DNA from 3 places in the Mesorhizobium sp. ES1-6 genome. Region 3 is predicted to be linked to each of the others. Evidence: predicted binding sites of a transcription regulator. Region 3 holds the regulator's gene; each other region holds the start of a gene.

Region 1 (5,982 bases), on a different contig from region 3:
GTCTTGACGATGGGCACGATCTCGTCGAGCCGGTCCCTGGTGATGACGAAGCCACCGACATGCTGGGACAGGTGACGGGGAAAACCCATGATCTCGTTGGCGCGCTCCATTACATGCCGCGACACCGGATCGCTGCGATCGAGGCCGCCGGCCCGGGCTTCCTTCTCGCCGAGTTCCGAGGTCGACCAGCCCCAGATCGAGCCGGAGAGCGACGCCCTGACATCTTCCGACAGGCCCATCGCCTTCGACACCTCGCGCAGCGCCGAGCGGCCGCGATAGCTGATGACGGCGGCGGCGAGCGCGGTGCGCTTGCCGCTGTATTTCTCGTAGATGTACTGCATCACCTCCTCACGTCGCTCATGCTCGAAGTCGACGTCGATGTCAGGCGGTTCGTTTCTCTCCTCGGAGATGAAGCGCTCGAAAAGCGAGTTAATTTTTTCCGGCCCGATTTCAGTGATGCCGATGCAGAAGCAGACCACCGAATTGGCGGCCGACCCACGGCCTTGGCAGAGAATATTCTTGCTGCGAGCAAACTTGACGATGTCATATACGGTCAGGAAGTAGCGGGCATAGTTGAGGCGCTCGATCAGGGCGAGTTCCTCCTCGATGCGGCTAATCACGGAGGCGGGCACACCCCCCGGATAGCGGTTGAGCGCTCCCTCCCGAGCCAATCTTTCCAATTCGGCCTGCGGCCCGAGGCCCGATTCCGTCGGCTCGTCCGGATAATTGTATTGGAGGTCGCTGAGCGAGAAGCTCAGTCCTTCAGCAAAACGCAGCGTTTCCGCCAGCGCCCGCGGATGCCTGCGGAACAGGCGCGCCATTTCCAGCGGCGGCTTCAGATGGCGTTCGGCATTGGCGGTCAGCTCCAGCCCCACCTCAGCGACCGGAACATTGAGGCGGATCGCGGTCAGCACATCCTGCAAGGGGCGGCGTTCGGCGGTGTGGTAGAGCACATCGTTGGTCGCCATCAGCGCAATGCCGGTGCTTTCGGCCAACGCCGCCGCCTGCTCGATCCGGAAACGGTCATGGCCGGCATAACAGGGCGAGACGGCAACCCGCAGGGCGCTGCCGAAGCGGTCCTTGAGCTGGCGCAGCAGGGCAAGACTGTCCTGCGCGCCCTGCGCCAGATCGGGCAGGACCGCCAGCGCCATCCGGTCCCCCCATTCGAGCAGGTCGTCGCGCCGGAGCAAGGTGGCGCCCTTCTCGGTCTCGTCGCGCAGATTGGCCTGGGTGAGCATGCGGCACAGATGCCCCCAGCCGGCGCGGTCCCTGGGATAGGCAAGAATGTCCGGCGTGCCGTCGCCAAAAACCAGCCGGCAGCCGGGGTGGTAGGCAAGCTTTTCGACCTTGGCCTGCTGCCAGGCGCGCACCACGCCGGCCACGCTGTTGCGGTCGGCGAGCCCGATCGCGGAGAAGCCCAGGAGCTTGGCGGCGACCACCAGCTCCTCCGGCTTGGAGGCGCCGCGCAGGAAGGAGAAATTCGACTGGATGCCGAACTCGGCATAGGGGATGACGGTCAGCGCGTTCATGCGAAGACCCCGTGCATGAACCAGCGTGGCGGTACTTGCGGGTTGCCGTAAAGGCCTTGCCGGTAGAGCCAGTAGCGGCGGCCATCGCCATCCTCGATGCGGAAATAGTCGCGTGTCGATGCCGCCGGATCGCCTGGCGCCTCGCGCCACCATTCGGCGGCGATGCGTTCGGGCCCTTCGGCGCGGGTAACGCGGTACAGCGCGCGGCGCCAACGAAAATGCAGCGGCGGTCCCTCCGGCATTCCGGTGACCGGCACCTCGATGGGCTCGGGCGCGCGGAACAGCCGGATCGGCCGTTCCGGCGGAAAAATGGTCATCGGCGCCTGCATCCTGTCCGGCTTCTTCGGCGGCGTGGTCCGGCGCGGCGCCTCGGCGAAGGGGACGATGGCGACGGCGCGTTCGGGCAGATGGCTTTCCACGGGGACCGGCTGCAGGATCGCGCCCTCGCCGAGGCGGGCGCGGATGCGGTCGGCGAACAGAGCGATGTCGGCGCCGTCATCGGCCGCTTCACCGGTCAGATCGGTCTGCTGCGCATCGAAAGCGGCGACGGCCAGCACCGAGAGGCGCACCAGGTCGAAGCCATAGCCGGCATCGATTTGCTGCTCCAATGCCGCCAGCCGCTCATGGAACAATTTCTTGATCAGCAAGGGTTCGCGCATGGGCCGCGAGGTGCCGAGCGCGATGCGGCTGACGGCGCCGTCGACGCGAAAGAGCAACAGCGCCAGGCTCCTTGCGCCTTCGCCGCGGCGTTCGAGATCGGTTTTCAAGGTCGTCGCCAGCATGCCGACCAGCCGTTCGATCTCCTCCGTCAGCGTGACGGGCTCGGCGAGGTGCCGTTCGACCGAAAGCGGCGCGACGGGAAGACGTGGGGAGATCGCCTCGTCGAGACGGCCAAGCGCCTGGTCGAGGCGCTGGAGCAGCAAAGCGCCGAAGCGGCGGACGAGCGGCGCGCGCGGTGCGGCCATGACGGCGCCCGCCGTGCGCAGCCCGACACTTTCCAGGCTGGTACGGATTTCCTGTGCTATGCGAAGGGCGGCCAGCGGCAAGGGGGCGAGCAAGGCTTCCTCCTCGCCCGATGCGACGATGCGGGCGCCACAAAAGCGGGCCGCCGCCCAGGCGGCTCCGGGGGTGCCGGCAAGCCCGGCGCGAACGTCGAAACCCTGCTGGAGGAAGCGCGACAGGATTTCGTCCAGCATGGCACGTTCGCCGCCGAACAGATGAGTGCAGCCGGTGACGTCGAGGAACAGGCCGTCAATGCCATCCAGCGCCACCAGCGGCGTGTAGCGGTCGCACCAGTCGGCAAGGCCCTCGAGCAGGCGCCGGTCGGCCTCCGGATCGGCCTCGACGATGTCGATCGAGGGATGCATGGCGCGCGCATCGGCAATCCCCATGTCGCGCTTCAGGTGCAGCGCCTCAGCCCGCTCGTCGAGGGCCGAGATGCGTTGCGCGTTGCCCTGGCGGTGGCTGATTACCAACGGTGGGTGAGATGGGTGATCCGACGGCCGGGAACGCCAGGATTTCCCCAGCCGCTGCCGCAGGATCCTTTCGGCCGCCAGATAGGGAAACCACAGGGACAGGATTCTCTGCCCGTCTTTCCTTGTCCCCTCTTTCTTCGAATCCGCGTTCATCGGGGTTCCACTCCAGTGTGAATTGTCCAGGCAGGGCCGTGCGGCTCTTGCCGATGCTGATGGTGAAGGCGGGGCGGCCGATCGAACCGGCGAGCGGCCCAGCGATCGTTTCGCGCGGCACGGCCGGCGCCGACGCGGCGATCAGACGGACAGGCGCCGCCGTCGGTTCCGGCCCGGCCGCCTGCCGCAGCAGGACCACCGGCCGGCCGGCGCCTTGCGCCCGCGCATGCAGGCGGCGTGTCGCGGTCAGGTCCAGCCGCTGCGGATTGCCGCGGATTTCCAGGATGACGGCGGCAAGCGCGGTCATGCGGGCCGCCTCCTCGGCGACCCACAGTGCATCGACGAGCCTTGGCGCCTCGGAAAACAGCAATTGCCCGGGCTCGATGCCGAAGGTGGCATGCAGCCCCCTGGCGTAGGGAAAGCCGGCCTCGTGGAAAATTTCCGATGTCCCGATCCACAGGATGGGCAACCCTTGCGCCTGGTTGAGGATCAGGCTGACGAGCGACAAAGCGAAGCCGGCCACGGCTCCCGCATCGCGTGTTTCCAGCCCATGGATTTCGGTCAGGGCGGCTTTCGGCAGGCCGCCGCCGAGCGCGGCATCGAGCCGCTCGACGCCGATGGGCAGGAAAGCATCCGGCAAGGCGGCGGCAAGACCGCGCCGGACGATCGTCAGATCGACGCCGGGGCCAACGTCGGCGTCGGCATCAAGGGTCGCCCGCGCCGGCGCCTGCAGGCGCTCGGGCAGCGTTCCCTCGATTTTCGCGATCTGGCGGCGCAGGGCAAAAACAGTCTCCCGCGCCACGGCTGATATCGCCATGACGGTCAGCTTCCACTCACAATTGTTCCTGTTATGTTCACATAGATTCCAGAGGCGCCTGGAAGAGTCAAGCAGAGTCATAAGGAATTTATTCCTGCCGCTGTGCAACGCCGACGTATAGGGGATATTTGCCTCGACCGGTGCGAACGCCTATATGCCGGGATCAAAGGACAAAGCATGGCCCGCATCTACAAGACCCGCACATGGCATGGCGAACTCGCGCCCTCGATGGAAGAGTTGGAGTTCCTGGCCCTGGAGGCCTACGCCCATCTGCCGGAGGATTTTCGCCAGCTGACCGGCGAAATCGTCATCCAGATCGCCGAATTCCCGACCGACGAAATCATGGACGATCTGTCGCTGGAAACGCCGTTCGACCTGCTCGGCCTGTTCGAGGGGCGCGGCATTGCCGAACGCTGGAACCCGCAGACCGGCGAAGGCCCGAACCGCATCACGCTCTACCGCCGTGCCATGCTCGATTACTGGGCCGAAAACGAGGAGACGCTGGGCGACATCGTCACCCACGTGCTGATCCACGAGATCGGCCACCATTTCGGCCTGTCGGACGATGACATGGAGAAGATCGAAGAGGCTGCGGAGTAGCCTCGGTTTTTCGTCGTCTCAGGGTCTACGCCGCTCCCTGCTTCCCCTTGGAATGACGAAAGAAGGGGCGCCTAACCCGGCGCCGCCAATGCCTTCTCGATCCGAGGCAGCAGCAGCGTCCGCGCCGACTCCGCCGTCAGCGGCCCGACATGCTTGTAGGCTATCTTGCCATCCTTGCCGATGAGGAAGGTCTCCGGCACGCCATAGACGCCCCAGTCGATCGCCGTGCGGCCGGCTTCGTCGACGCCGATCGCCTGGAACGGATTGCCGAGATCGCCGAGGAACCGGCGGGCATTTTCCGGCCGGTCCTTGTAATTCAGCGCCGCCATCGTGAACCGCTTGTCCTGCGCCAGCCCCAGAAGCACCGGGTGCTCTTCCCGGCATGGCGCGCACCACGACGCAAAGACATTGACCAGCGTGACCTTGCCGGCGAAAGCGTTCGAGTCGAGTCCGGGCAGGTTCGACCCCTCCAGCGCCGGCAGGCTCGTCCGTGGCGCCGGCAGGCCGATGAGCGCCGAGGGCACTTCCGAGACATCGCGTCCCGACAAGAGCTGCGACAGGAACAGTCCGGCCAGGCCGAGGAAGACCAGCAGCGGCAAGAACACGAACAGGCGGCGACGGGCCGGCGTCGGCGTTTCGATTTCGCTGCTCACGGTTTTCCCGCCTTGGTCTTGTCGGAACGGCGGCGCACGCCGGCCGCCTCGAGCTCGGCGAGTTCGCGCTTGCGTGCCCGCTGGTCGATGAGAATCCAGCCGATCAGTCCGGCCAGCACGATTGCCGTGATGGCATAGGCGGCGGTGACGTAGAGTGCGTGCGGGCTCATGCCGGCCGCCTTCCTGGCCTGCCGCCCGCCAACCCGATCCGTTCGCTGCGCTCGCTCATGCCTTCCCTTAACCTCGCGCCACGGGCCGCGCAATCGGCCGCCGCGCCGCAGCCTCCGCCGCTCGTGGCCGCCTCAATCCGTCCCATGGCGCAGCGCCAGCGCCGCCGCGGTCGGCCCCAGCACGCCAAGAAACATGGTCAGCGCGGCAAGAATGAGGAAAGGCTGCAGGAACGGATCGGGATTGGCCGTCGCGCCATAGCTCGCCGAGACGCCGAAGATCAGCACCGGGATGGTCAGCGGCAGCACCAGCACCGAGATCAGGAGACCGCCACGCGGCAGCGCCACCGCCACCGCCGCGCCCACGGCGCCGATGAAGGTGATGGCCGGCGTGCCGACCAGAAGCGTCAACGCCGTGGCGCCGATGGCGAGCGGTTCCATATTCATGAACAGGCCGAGCAGGGGAGCGGCGATCACCAGCGGCAGGACGCTGCCCGCCCAATGCGCGACGCATTTCACCAGCACCGTCAGCGCCAGCATGTGGCGGTCGTGGCCGAGCACCAAGAGGTCGAGCGAGCCATCCTCGCG
Region 2 (5,982 bases), on a different contig from region 3:
CAAGGGCGACAAGCGCATCATCCTCATCGATGGCGAGGCGGTCGGCGCCATCAACAGGGTGCCGGCCGAGCACGATTCGCGCTCCAACATGCATGTCGGCGGCCGCGCCGAGAAGACCGAGTTGACGACACGCGAGCGCGAGATCTGCGCCCGCATCGGACCGTCGCTGAAGGAACGCGGCTTCATCCTGGTCGGCATCGACGTCATCGGCGACTACATGACCGAGATCAACGTTACCTCGCCGACCGGCGTGCGCGAAGTCGCACGCTTCGGAGGCGCCGACATCGCCAGCCTGTTCTGGGACGCGGTGGAGGCCAAGCGCGGGAAATAGCGCTTACAGCCTATGAGGGTTTGGCATATTGCTCGGCGCTCATGCCAGGCTGAGCAGCCGTTTTCACTTTGTTTTAACCATGTTCCGCTTTTTGCAACCGCGTACAAATCGCGATGCAACCGAAGCGATTACCGGTTCCGGTGATGTTCCTGATTTGGTCGAAAACCTGTGCATCCCGGCCAGGCGTGGCAGGCGCGCCGCAACGAGCTTGGCGGTCCCTACGACGGGGTGGTGGCGCTCGCCGTGCTGATCCATGTGCCGCGCGACCAGATCGACCAGGTTCTGGCGAAGATTGCGCGCTCCTTGCGGCCCGGTGGCGCCTTTGTCGTCTCGATGCGCGAAGGCGAAGGCGAAACGGGCGGCAGATACCATACGGTCGACTGGCGTAGGGACGCCTTCGCGACTCGCATCGAGGCCGCCGGCATGGAGCTTCTCAGCCACGCCTTCCGCGTCGGCAGGAAGGAGCGGGGGTGGAATACTTTCCTGGCGGCGAGGCCGTCGTGACCCCGCGCGTCCTCGAGGCGCCCGCCCGGCATCCGGTGAGGCTCGTCTTCCGGGGAGGTCGCGAACACGGCGAGGCTTGTTGCGTGCGCAGCAGGCGAAAAGTCCATCCGACCGTGCGCGGCGTCCTCTTTGTTCCTGTATTGTTCTTGCCTTGGGCTGAAATCTGTGGTTGTCTTGCGTTGACACCGCTCGCGGCCTGTTCACACGGGCCAAGACGAGCCGCATCCGGGGGCAAAACATGGTGGCGCGGGTTCGTACGGTCGCTTTCCAGGGCATCGAGGCCGTGCCGGTCGACGTGCAGGTGATGATCGCGCCCGGCAAGGTTAACATGCATATCGTCGGCCTGCCCGACAAGGCGGTGGCCGAAAGCCGCGAGCGGGTGCAGGCGGCGCTGCATGCGTCAGGCCTGTCGATGCCGTCGAAGAAGGTGACGGTCAACCTCGCTCCGGCCGACCTGCCGAAGGAAGGCAGCCACTACGATTTGCCGATCGCGCTCGGCCTGATGGCGGCACTTGGCGCCATTCCGGGCGACATGCTGGCCGGCTATGTCGTGCTGGGCGAACTGTCGCTCGATGGCACGATCACGGCGGTGGCCGGCGCCTTGCCGGCGGCGATCGGTGCCAATGCCGAGGGCAAGGGGCTGATCTGTCCCTTCGCCTGCGGGCCGGAAGCGGCTTGGGCGGGAAAAGATTTTGATATCCTCGCGCCGCGCAGCCTGATTGCGATCGCCAATCATTTCCGCGGCACGCAGGTGCTGTCGCGCCCCGAAGCCGGCATCCGCGCCGCGCCGCGCGACCTGCCCGACCTTGCCGACATCAAGGGCCAGGAGACGGCCAAGCGGGCGCTGGAAGTGGCCGCCGCCGGTGGCCACAATCTGCTGATGATCGGCCCGCCAGGTTCAGGCAAATCGATGCTGGCGCAGCGGCTGCCGTCGATCCTGCCGCCGCTGGCGCCGAAGGAATTGCTGGAGGTCTCGATGATCGCCTCGGTGGCGGGCGAACTCGGCGAAGGCAAGCTGACTGATCGGCGGCCGTTCCGGGCGCCGCATCATTCGGCCTCGATGGCGGCGATGGTCGGCGGCGGCCTGCGTGCGCGGCCGGGCGAAGTGTCGCTTGCCCATCATGGCGTGCTGTTCCTCGACGAATTCCCCGAATTCACGCCGCAAACGCTCGATGCGTTGCGCCAGCCGCTGGAGACCGGCGACTGCATGATCGCGCGCGCCAACCACCGCGTCACCTATCCGGCGCGCATCCAGCTGGTGGCGGCGATGAACCCGTGCCGCTGCGGCATGGCCGGCGAGCCCGGCTATCGCTGCCTGCGCGGCGAACGCTGCCGCACCGACTATCAGGCGCGCATCTCCGGCCCGCTGCTCGACCGCATCGATCTCAGGATCGAAGTGCCGGCGGTTTCGGCCAGCGACCTGATCCGGCCCGACCGGGCGGAGAAGAGCGCGGACGTTGCACTGCGCGTCGGCCGCGCCCGCGCCCTCCAGCGCGAGCGTTTCGAGCGGCTCGGCGTCAGCAGCGCCACCACCAATGCGCATTGTTCTCCGGCAATCATCGAGACAATCGCGATGCCGGATGCGGCAGGCCTGTCGCTGCTCAAGGATGCCAGCGAAAAACTCGCTTTTTCGGCGCGGGCCTATCACCGCGTGCTGAAAGTGGCACGAACGCTGGCCGACCTCGATGCCAGCGAAACCGTCGGCCGCATCCATCTGGCCGAGGCGATTTCCTACCGGATGAGTGCGGAGCGCGTGGCGCAGGCGGCGTAGGCGCTTTGGGCCGTCCTGCTTTTCAGGCTCTATCGCGCGCTTTCAGCTCGAGCCGCCGCGCGTGCAGCACCGGCTCGGTGTAGCCATTCGGCTGGCTCGTTCCCTTGAACACCAGGTCGCATGCGGCCTGGAAGGCGATGGACTTGTCGAAGTCGGCGGCCATGGGCTGATAGAGCGGGTCGCCGACATTTTGCAGATCGACGATCGCCGCCATGCGTTGCAGCGAATCCCGCACCTGGATTTCCGTGCACACTTTGTGGCGCAGCCAGTTGGCGATGTGCTGCGAGGAGATGCGCAGCGTGGCGCGGTCTTCCATCAGACCGACATCGTTGATGTCGGGCACCTTGGAGCAGCCGACGCCCTGGTCGATCCAGCGCACGACGTAACCCAGAATGCCCTGCGCGTTGTTGTCGAGCTCGCGCTGGATCTCGTCGGGCGTCCAGTTCGGCCGCACGGCCACCGGCACCGACAATATATCGTCGAGCTTGGCCTTCGGCCGGCTCTTCAACGCCGCCTGGACGGCATGGACATCGACCTTTTGATAATGCGTGGCGTGCAGGGTCGCCGCCGTCGGCGACGGCACCCAGGCGGTGTTGGCGCCGGCCTTGGGATGGGCGATCTTCTGTTCCAGCATCGCCGCCATCAAATCCGGCATCGCCCACATGCCCTTGCCTATCTGGGCGTGGCCAGCGAGGCCGCATTCCAAGCCCATATCGACATTCCAGGCCTCGTAGGCGGAAATCCAGGCGGCCTGCTTCATGTCGCCCTTGCGGATCATCGGGCCGGCTTCCATCGAGGTGTGGATCTCGTCGCCGGTGCGGTCGAGGAAACCGGTGTTGATGAACACCACGCGCTCGCGTGCCGCGCGGATCGCCTCCTTGAGATTGATGGTGGTGCGCCGCTCCTCGTCCATGATGCCCATCTTGATGGTGTTTTTGGCCATGCCGAGCAGTGCCTCGACGCGGTCGAAGATCTCGACGGCGAAGGCGACTTCCTCCGGCCCGTGCATCTTGGGCTTCACGACATACATCGAGCCGGCGCGGGAGTTCATCCGCCGTCCCTTCGGCCCGACATCGTGCAGCGCGATCAGCGCCGTCATCGCCGCGTCCATGATGCCTTCCGGCACCTCGTTGCCGTCGCGATCCAGGATCGCCGGATTGGTCATGAGGTGGCCGACATTCCTGACCAGCATCAGCGAGCGGCCAGGCACGGTGAGCTGGCCCCCGGCGGGCGCGGTGTAGGCGCGGTCGGGATTGAGCCTGCGGACAAAGCTCTTGCCGCCCTTGCTGATCTCTTCGGCGAGGTCGCCCTTCATCAGGCCGAGCCAGTTGCGGTAGACGACGACCTTGTCCTGCGCATCCACCGCTGCGACCGAATCCTCGCAGTCCTGGATGGTGGTCAGCGCCGATTCCAGGATGACGTCGGCGATGCCGGCCGGATCGGTGCGGCCGATCTGGTTGGCCCGGTCGACAACGATCTCGACGTGCAATCCGTTTTTCACCAGCAGCACGGCTTCAGGGTTGGCCGCGTCGCCGCGATAGCCGACGAATTGCCTGGGATCGGCCAGCGTCGTCGAGCCGGCGCCGGCGCCGAGCTTCAGGGCGCCGTTGGCCACCGACAGGCCGTTGACCCCTGCCCATTTGCCCGAGGTGAGCGGCACCGACTGGTCGAGAAAGTCCTTGGCCCAGGCGATGACCTTGGCGCCGCGCGCCGGGTTGAAGCCCTTGCCCTTCCCGGCACCATCCGTTTCGGGAATGGCATCGGTGCCGTAGAGCGCATCGTAGAGCGAGCCCCAGCGCGCATTGGCGGCGTTGAGCGCATAGCGCGCGTTCATCACAGGCACGACGAGCTGCGGCCCGGCGACGACGGCGATCTCCGGATCGACATTTTCGGTCGAGACGCTGAAGGCCGGCCCTTCCGGCACGAGATAGCCAATCTCCTTCAGGAACGCCTTGTAGGCCTCCATGTCGATGGGCGCGCCATTGTCGCGGTACCAGCCGTCGAGCTTTTCCTGCAGGGCATCGCGTTTTGCCAGCAGCGCCCGGTTCTTCGGGGCAAGATCGTGGACGATGGCAGAAAAACCGTCCCAGAACCGCGCCGCTTCGATGCCGGTGCCGGGCAATGCCTCGTTGACGACGAAGTCAGTGAGCTCGCGGGCAATCCGCAGTCCGGCGATCTCGACACGATCGGTCATCAGGCTGTCTCCAGATATCAGGCGTTGCCGGGCTTTGGCATGTCAGGGTTGCATGGTCAATTCAGCTTAGGTTGAAGGCGGGTCGCAACAGCGTCCTTCTCCCCGTTCTACGGGGAGAAGATGGCGGCGGCCAGATGAGGGGCGGCGCGGAGGTAGGTGAGGTGGCGGGGCGGCGAAACTGCGTTGGCTGGCGCTGCCCCTCATCCGCCCTTCGGGCACCTTCTCCCCGTGAAACGGGGAGAAGGAAAGAGGCGCTCACACCGCGATCCTCGGCCTGCCCGAGGCGACTGCCACGACATGCGCTTCGATGAACATGCGTTGGGCTTCGACGGTCGAGACCCGGAACTCGGTGGCGACTTCGATCTCGGCGCTGTCGGTGCCGGCATCGCGGGCGCGTTGGGCGACGATCGCTCGGACATCGATCTCGGCGGCCGCGAGCGCCGCCGCCTCGTCGAGGAAGTCGCGCACCGTTTCTCCCGAGGCCAGGCGAAACAGGCCCTCCTTGGGCTGGCTGACGCGGGCCTCGGCCGAGACCCGGACCTGGCCGACGACCGCGCCGAGCGCGTTGGCGACATCGGTATCCCCAGGCACCACGCACTCATTGCCGACGAGCGGTGCCAGGCCGGCATAGTGCAGCGGGGCCGAGGCGCCGAGCCCAATGACCGGCCGGTCGAGCGCGACGCTGAGGCGGGCAATGCCGGGATGGGCATCGACGGCGCGCTGCACCAGCGCGTGCGCCACGGTCGCCGCGCCGTCGAGCCCGTCCTCGGCAAAGGCGGTTTCCAGGATGTATTCGGCCGACCAGCGCGTCAGCGTCACCAGCACGCGTTCCGAAATGACCTCCGGCGAGGCCGCGATAGGCTGGCCACGGCCATCGCGCCTGCGGGCGAACAATTCGGCGCCGAGGCGGGCGGGCGCGGCATCCCAGTTCGCTTGCTTGCCCAGCACATGCGCGGCGTCGGACGGGGTGAAGCCGCAGATATGCACCAGCCCGCGCGAGACCAGCCGGTTCAGCGTGGCATTCTGGGCGTTCGAGGTCAGCAGCCTGTCGAGGGCAAGCGGCACCGCGCCGATCGCCTCGTAAAGCTTCGCCTCGGGCGCGGTCAGCCCCGCGGCGAGCCGATCAGGCACGCCGGTGCGAACCGCGAAGCGGCCATCCATGCGGCCGGTGTTGGGGGCGCG
Region 3 (5,982 bases):
GCCGCGAAGCCCGCCGCGAATGCGACCACGATGGCTGCCAGTGGCGATACGCCGGCAGCCAGCAGCACACCACAGACGCAGCCGCCCAGTGGAAAGGCGCCCTCACTGGTGAGATCGGGAAAATTCAGCATCCGAAACGGGATCATGATCCCGAGCACGACAAAGGCCAGGATCAGGCTTTGCGCCAGCGTGACCGGAATGATCGCGACGAAGCTGGTGAGAATTTCCTGAACAAAACCCATGTCGGTCAGCTCGCCAGCAACATGCGGTCGGTCTTGACGGAAAAATGGCCGATCAGATCGAGAACCGTGACCCTCGCCTTCTCCTCGCCGGTGACCTCCAGTAAGACCCGGCCCGCGTCGAGCATGATCACGCGACTGCCGTAATCGACGGCGTGCTGCATGTTGTGGGTCACCATCAGGGTCGTCAGCTTCAGCGCGTTGACAGCCCGCACCGTCGCCCGCATGACAATCTCGGCCGTGCGCGGGTCGAGCGCCGCGGTATGTTCGTCGAGCAGCAGCAAGTCCGGTGACCCGCCGACCGCCATGATCAGCGACAGCGACTGCCGCTGCCCGCCCGAAAGCAGGTCGACGCGGGTATCGAGGCGGTTTTCAAGGCCGAGGCCAAGTATCGACAGGCGTTCCTTGTAGGACGCGAGCCGGGTGGCGTTCAGCCCCTGGCGCAAGGTGCGCTTGCTGCTGCGCAAGTCGGCCAGCAGCATGTTTTCCGCGACCGTCATGCTGGCGGCGGTGCCGCGCATCGGATCCTGGAAGACGCGCGCCAGTTGCGCGGCGCGCTTGTGTACGGGCATTCCAGTCACATCGGCGCCGTTGATCAGGATCTGGCCGGAATCGAGGATCAGGGCGCCGGAAATGGCATTGAGCATGCTGCTTTTGCCAGCACCGTTGGAGCCGATGACGATGCCGAACTCGCCCGTGGCCAACGACAGGCTGAGACCGTCCAGCGCGACCTTCTCGTCGGCCTGGCCCTTGTAGAATACTTTGCGCGCCGATCGGATTTCGAGCATCGTTCCTCCCTCACCTCAAGGATGACGGCGCCGAGGCCGTCACCCCTTGCGGTTCCGATGTCAGTCGACGATGCAGCCGCAATCGGCCATCGAAGCGGGTATCTCGATACCGAACGCGGCCATCGCCTTGCGCGAGATCGTTGCCATGTGGTCCTTGTAGGCCGGGCGCGACGGCGCGATCGTCTTGGGGTCCTTCCCCTTCAGGATCTCGGCGGCGATGGTGCCGGCGTTGACGCCGACCTGCGTGTAATTGACCGCGAAGCTCGCCGGCACGGTGCCGTTGCGGACCGCGCTGTCATCGGAGTTGACGACCGGGATACCGGCCTGGCGGGCGGCCGCGGAGACAGCGGCGATCGCCGGCTGGATAAGGTTCGAGGCCGGGCCGTAGATCACGTCGGCCTTGCCGGCGAGCGAAGCGATGCGTTGCTGAATGTCATTGACGTTGTCGATGCCGACCTCCACCACCTCGAAGCCGGCCGCAGGCGCCGCCGCCTTGATCTTTTCGACCAAGGCAACGTCGTTGGCCTCGCCGGGATTGTAAGGCACGCCGAAGCGCTTGGCGTTGGGCAGCAACTTCTTGGTGAAGGCCATCACCGCGGCGACGTCCTGCAGATCGCTGGCGCCGGTCATGCCTTCGTCTCCGGCGTCCCATGAGGGCACCAGCTTGGCCGCCACCGGATCGGTGACCGCGGAAAAGACGATCGGAATGCCGGAACCGGCGAGCGCCTTCTTGGCGATCTGCGAAACCGGCGTGGTGATGGTGTAGATCAGCTTGGGCTGCTCGGCCTGCAGCTTGGCGATCATCTGCGGCACCAGCGATGCATCGAAATTGGTATGGCTCTCCGTATAAACGACGTCCTTGCCTTCGACGAAGCCGTTGTCCGTCAGCGCCTTCTTGAAGCCGGCTATGGCGGCGTTGAGCTGCGGATGTTCTCCGAAATTGGCAATGCCGATGCGGATCTGATCGGCGGCGGCACTGCCGGCGCTCACCATCAACGCGCCAGCCAGGAACAAACCCGACACCCAAGCGGATTTCGACTTCAACATCATGTCCTCCCAGATTTGATCAGCGCCGCTTGCAGCGCGGCTACTGCAACGATCATGGTCAGTCGGCCGTCCCCTGTCAAACATTATATATAATTCTTGCCACGGTCGGACATCATATATAATTTCTCTTTGCCGGACGACGGATGGACCGCGATGCAGGATGAGACGAACTCCACGAAAACGGAGGCAGCCTATCAGCTGTTGCGTCGGGATATCCTGACCACGCGCCTCATGCCCGGCGCGCCCCTCAAGCTGAGCGCGTTGCGCGGCACCTATGGCGTCGGCTGGACGCCGTTGCGCGAAGCCTTGTCGCGGCTCGAGGCCGAACGCCTTGTCACCGCCATCAGCAACCGTGGTTTTACAGTCGCTCCCGTATCGCGGGCCGAACTGGAGGATCTGGCGCGCGCCAGGATGGTGGTCGAGATCCCCTTGTTCCTCGAATCGATGGAGAAAGGCGGCAAGGAATGGGAGGATGCCGTTGTCACCGCCCACTACCGGCTCTCCCGTTGCAAGACCGCGGTCGACGATCCCTCGGATGCGGCCGTCGACAAATGGGACGAGAACCACGAGGCTTTCCATGCGGCGCTGCTGAGCGCCGCCACATGCAACTGGCTGATGCGTTTCCGCTCGACAATCTCGGATCAGCTACGCCGGCATCATCGCTTTCTTGGCCTGGCGCCGACATTACGGGCCGCGGCTGGCCTCAAGGATGGCTATGAGGAGGCGATGGAGGCATTGCGCGAAGCGATTGCCATCGAGCATCACACCGCGATCATGGAAGCGGCACTCGATCGTGACGTCGAACGGGCCAAGGCGCTGATGACGGCCCATATCGGCTACACGCTGCATGTCTATGTCCACAGCGAAGACAGTAGCGCGACCAAATACGCCGCCCGCGCCGGCAGCTTGAAGGCTGTCGCCGGATGATGTCGGGCCCGTGCACCGGCCGACGCTTCAGGAATAAAGGCCGCCCGTGAGCGGCTTGCCGGCCGTTGGCGTTTTGATTTCGTTTCGTTCCGCCGGAGATGGCACGAACACTTGCTGGAGCCTCTTACCTGGATCCTTCGAAAGGGCTGGCGCCAAGCCTCCTTCAGGGTTAGGCCGCAAGCCATTAACCATAACGATTTCAAGGCCCATGCGGAAACGAAAGGTCGTCTGCCGGCCGCAGTCGCGAGCCAAAAGCTTCTGACGCCTTAACAAATTCACTAAACTTTAAACGGTTGCAGAACACAACTGGAACAGATAGTGTTTGTTCTGGGTTTGTTTTTCGATTCTGAATCAGACCGTTGTTCAATGCCTTGGGGGCCGCGCCATGCTGACACGCAAGCAACATGAACTGCTGATGTTCATCCACGAACGCCTCAAGGAAAGCGGCATACCGCCGTCCTTCGACGAGATGAAAGAAGCGCTCGATCTTGCCTCCAAATCGGGGATCCATCGCCTGATCACGGCGCTGGAGGAACGCGGCTTTATCCGGCGGCTACCCAATCGGGCGCGTGCGCTGGAAGTGCTGCGGCTGCCGGATTCGATCGCGCCCGGCCTCAACGCGGCAAAGAAATTCTCGCCAAGCGTCATCCAGGGCAGCCTGGGTCAAAACAATCTCGGTCGCCAGATCAAGCCGGCGGCCGCACCTTCGCGACTGCCCGCGGCCGGCAATGACGACGATGCGGTTTCAGCCGTGTCCATCCCGGTCATGGGCCGTATCGCCGCCGGTGTGCCGATCGACGCCATCCAGCATCAGACGCATACGATCTCGGTGCCGCCGGATATGATCATGGGCGGCGAGCACTATGCGCTGGAAGTCAAGGGCGACTCGATGATCGAGGCCGGCATCTTCGACGGCGACACGGTCATCATCCGCAATGCCGATACGGCAAGCCCAGGCGAAATCATCGTGGCGCTGGTCGACGAGGAGGAAGCGACGCTGAAGCGGTTCCGCCGCAAAGGCGCCTCGATCGCCCTCGAAGCCGCCAATCCGGCCTATGAAACCCGCATTTTCGGGCCGGACAGGGTCAAGGTGCAAGGCAGGCTGGTCGGCTTGATCAGGCGCTACTGAGCCTGTTTGCCATCGGGCTTGTCGGGCTTGTCGGGCTTTTTATAGGGCGGCAGTCCCCTCGCCTCGCGTGAGAATTTTCGTTGCTCATGCCAGGGCCGGTATGGTTGGTCGACGGCGAATTCGATCTTGGCCGGGGTCGTGGCCGACCGAGGATCGAAGAAGACCGCGGCACTTCCCTTGCGGGCGAGCTGCCGTTTGGTGACGACGAGAACCAGCGGATTGTGGCAGGCATCGTAGGCGGTCGCGTCATTGACGACGATGAGGTCGGCGAACGCGCAGGCCTTCCAGGTGTCCTTGCGGTCTTCGACATGCGCTATGATCGCACCGGACGGGTGTCGAGCGATACAGACGCCTTCGGTGCAATAGAACGGCGCTCCCGCCGGCAGGTTTACCGCATCGGCGATGGCGAATTGCCCACCTGCCTTGTCGAACATCTCCGGTACGACGATGGCTTCGGATGTGAGCGCGCGTTTCCAGTTGTCGACGGTGAATTCGTTCGGGCGAGCCCGGTTGACCGCGAGTTCGCCGCCGCCGATCGGCAGCGCGACCAGCCGCGCATCTTCCGAGATCAGCACATCGGGGGTGCGCGTATCCGACACAGTCAACAAGCTGGCAAGCGCGAATGGCAGTGCCGCGAGCCGCAGCCGGGTCGTCGCCATCGTCGCGATGACCAATGCGACGGTCACCAGCAGCACGGATTGCCGCGAAATCAACCCGACACCATCGATTGGCGAGCGCTCCGATATCCACGCCGATACGGCAATCATCGCCGTCAGGCCTTTGCCCATGAGGTAAAGAGCCGGCCAATCCAGTCCGAACGGCATCAGCAACGCACTGGCGACGGCCAGGAACATCACGACCGACACGATCGGCATGACGGCCAGATTGGCGAACAGGCTGAGCGGCGACACCCGCTGGAAATGCCAGATCGCAAACAGCGCCGTGGCGCTGCCGGCGATGATGGACGTCATGGCCAGTCCGCCTGCCCCCAAAAGGAGTTTTCGCGTCAGGAACCCAGCCAGGGATCGCTTTGGCGCCGGTGGCCTCGTCTTTCCCGCATGGTGATCCGCCCAGCCCGCATAAGCGCCGACCAGCGCCGCGGTCGCCGCGAAAGACATCTGGAAACTCGGACCCACGACCTCGTGCGGGGACACCGCGATGACGGCAATGGCCGAGATTGCCAGGTTGCGCATTGTCAGCGCCGCCCGGTCGAACAGAACGGCGATCAACATCACGGCCAGCATGATGAAGCTGCGCTCGGCGGCGACGACGACACCCGAGATGACGAGATAGGCCGCGATCGAGAAAAGCGCGGCGGCGGCGGCGTACTTCTTGACCGGGCGGCGTGAGGAAAAATCCGGAAACAGCGCGAATACGCCGCGCATCAGCATCATCATGGTGCCCGCGACCAGCGCCATGTGCAGTCCGGAAATGGAAATGATGTGATAGATGCCTGTCCGCCGCATGGCTTCGTTGATTTCATCAGGAATGCCCGCGCGCACCCCGACCATCAGCGCCGCCGCGATCTCACCCTCGGCGCCACCGACACTGGCTCTGATGTGGTCAGCGATGTCCTGCCTGGTATTTTCGACCGACGAGGCAAGGCGGGACCACAGCGGCGCCTCGTCGTCGTCGGGAACGATCCTTGGCGTTCCCATGAAGAAGCCGCTGCCGCCGATCCCAGCGAAATAGCTGTCGAAGGAGTAATCATAACTGTCCGGGCGCACCGGACCGGTCGGCGGCAACAGCCTGGCGTAGCCGCTCACCAGCGAACCGGCCTTCACGCCGGCCGGTATCTTGGCGGCGGAAATGCGAACCCGTTCCGGTGCATAGCGCAATTTCGGCCGGGCGG

The links. Region 3 encodes LexA, which represses DNA repair genes until DNA is damaged. Its sites were predicted from a motif close to TGTTCNNNNTGTGTTCNG; they were not measured.
Region 1: LB564_RS09310 (ImuA family protein) is a predicted target of LexA. The motif match lies at 3,998-4,015, and genes of this name have one in related genera.
Region 2: LB564_RS17855 (YifB family Mg chelatase-like AAA ATPase) is a predicted target of LexA. The motif match lies at 966-983, and genes of this name have one in related genera.

What each region holds. Positions count from the first base shown of each region.
Region 1 is NZ_JAIUGU010000003.1:121,336-127,317, forward strand. It holds gene LB564_RS09300 (error-prone DNA polymerase) at 1-1,529, opposite strand, end outside; gene LB564_RS09305 (DUF6504 family protein) at 1,526-3,004, opposite strand; gene LB564_RS09310 (ImuA family protein) at 2,943-3,974, opposite strand; gene LB564_RS09315 (metallopeptidase family protein) at 4,152-4,574, shown strand; gene LB564_RS09320 (DsbE family thiol:disulfide interchange protein) at 4,646-5,227, opposite strand; gene ccmD (heme exporter protein CcmD) at 5,224-5,397, opposite strand; gene ccmB (heme exporter protein CcmB) at 5,530-5,982, opposite strand, start outside.
Region 2 is NZ_JAIUGU010000006.1:310,685-316,666, forward strand. It holds gene gshB (glutathione synthase) at 1-331, shown strand, start outside; partial or broken gene LB564_RS17850 (methyltransferase domain-containing protein) at 533-835, shown strand; gene LB564_RS17855 (YifB family Mg chelatase-like AAA ATPase) at 1,074-2,606, shown strand; gene LB564_RS17860 (malate synthase G) at 2,629-4,800, opposite strand; gene LB564_RS17865 (hydantoinase/oxoprolinase family protein) at 5,056-5,982, opposite strand, start outside.
Region 3 is NZ_JAIUGU010000001.1:485,464-491,445, forward strand. It holds gene LB564_RS02605 (ABC transporter permease) at 1-242, opposite strand, end outside; gene LB564_RS02610 (ABC transporter ATP-binding protein) at 248-1,027, opposite strand; gene LB564_RS02615 (ABC transporter substrate-binding protein) at 1,088-2,074, opposite strand; gene LB564_RS02620 (GntR family transcriptional regulator) at 2,228-3,001, shown strand; gene lexA (transcriptional repressor LexA) at 3,387-4,130, shown strand; gene LB564_RS02630 (ComEC/Rec2 family competence protein) at 4,124-5,982, opposite strand, start outside.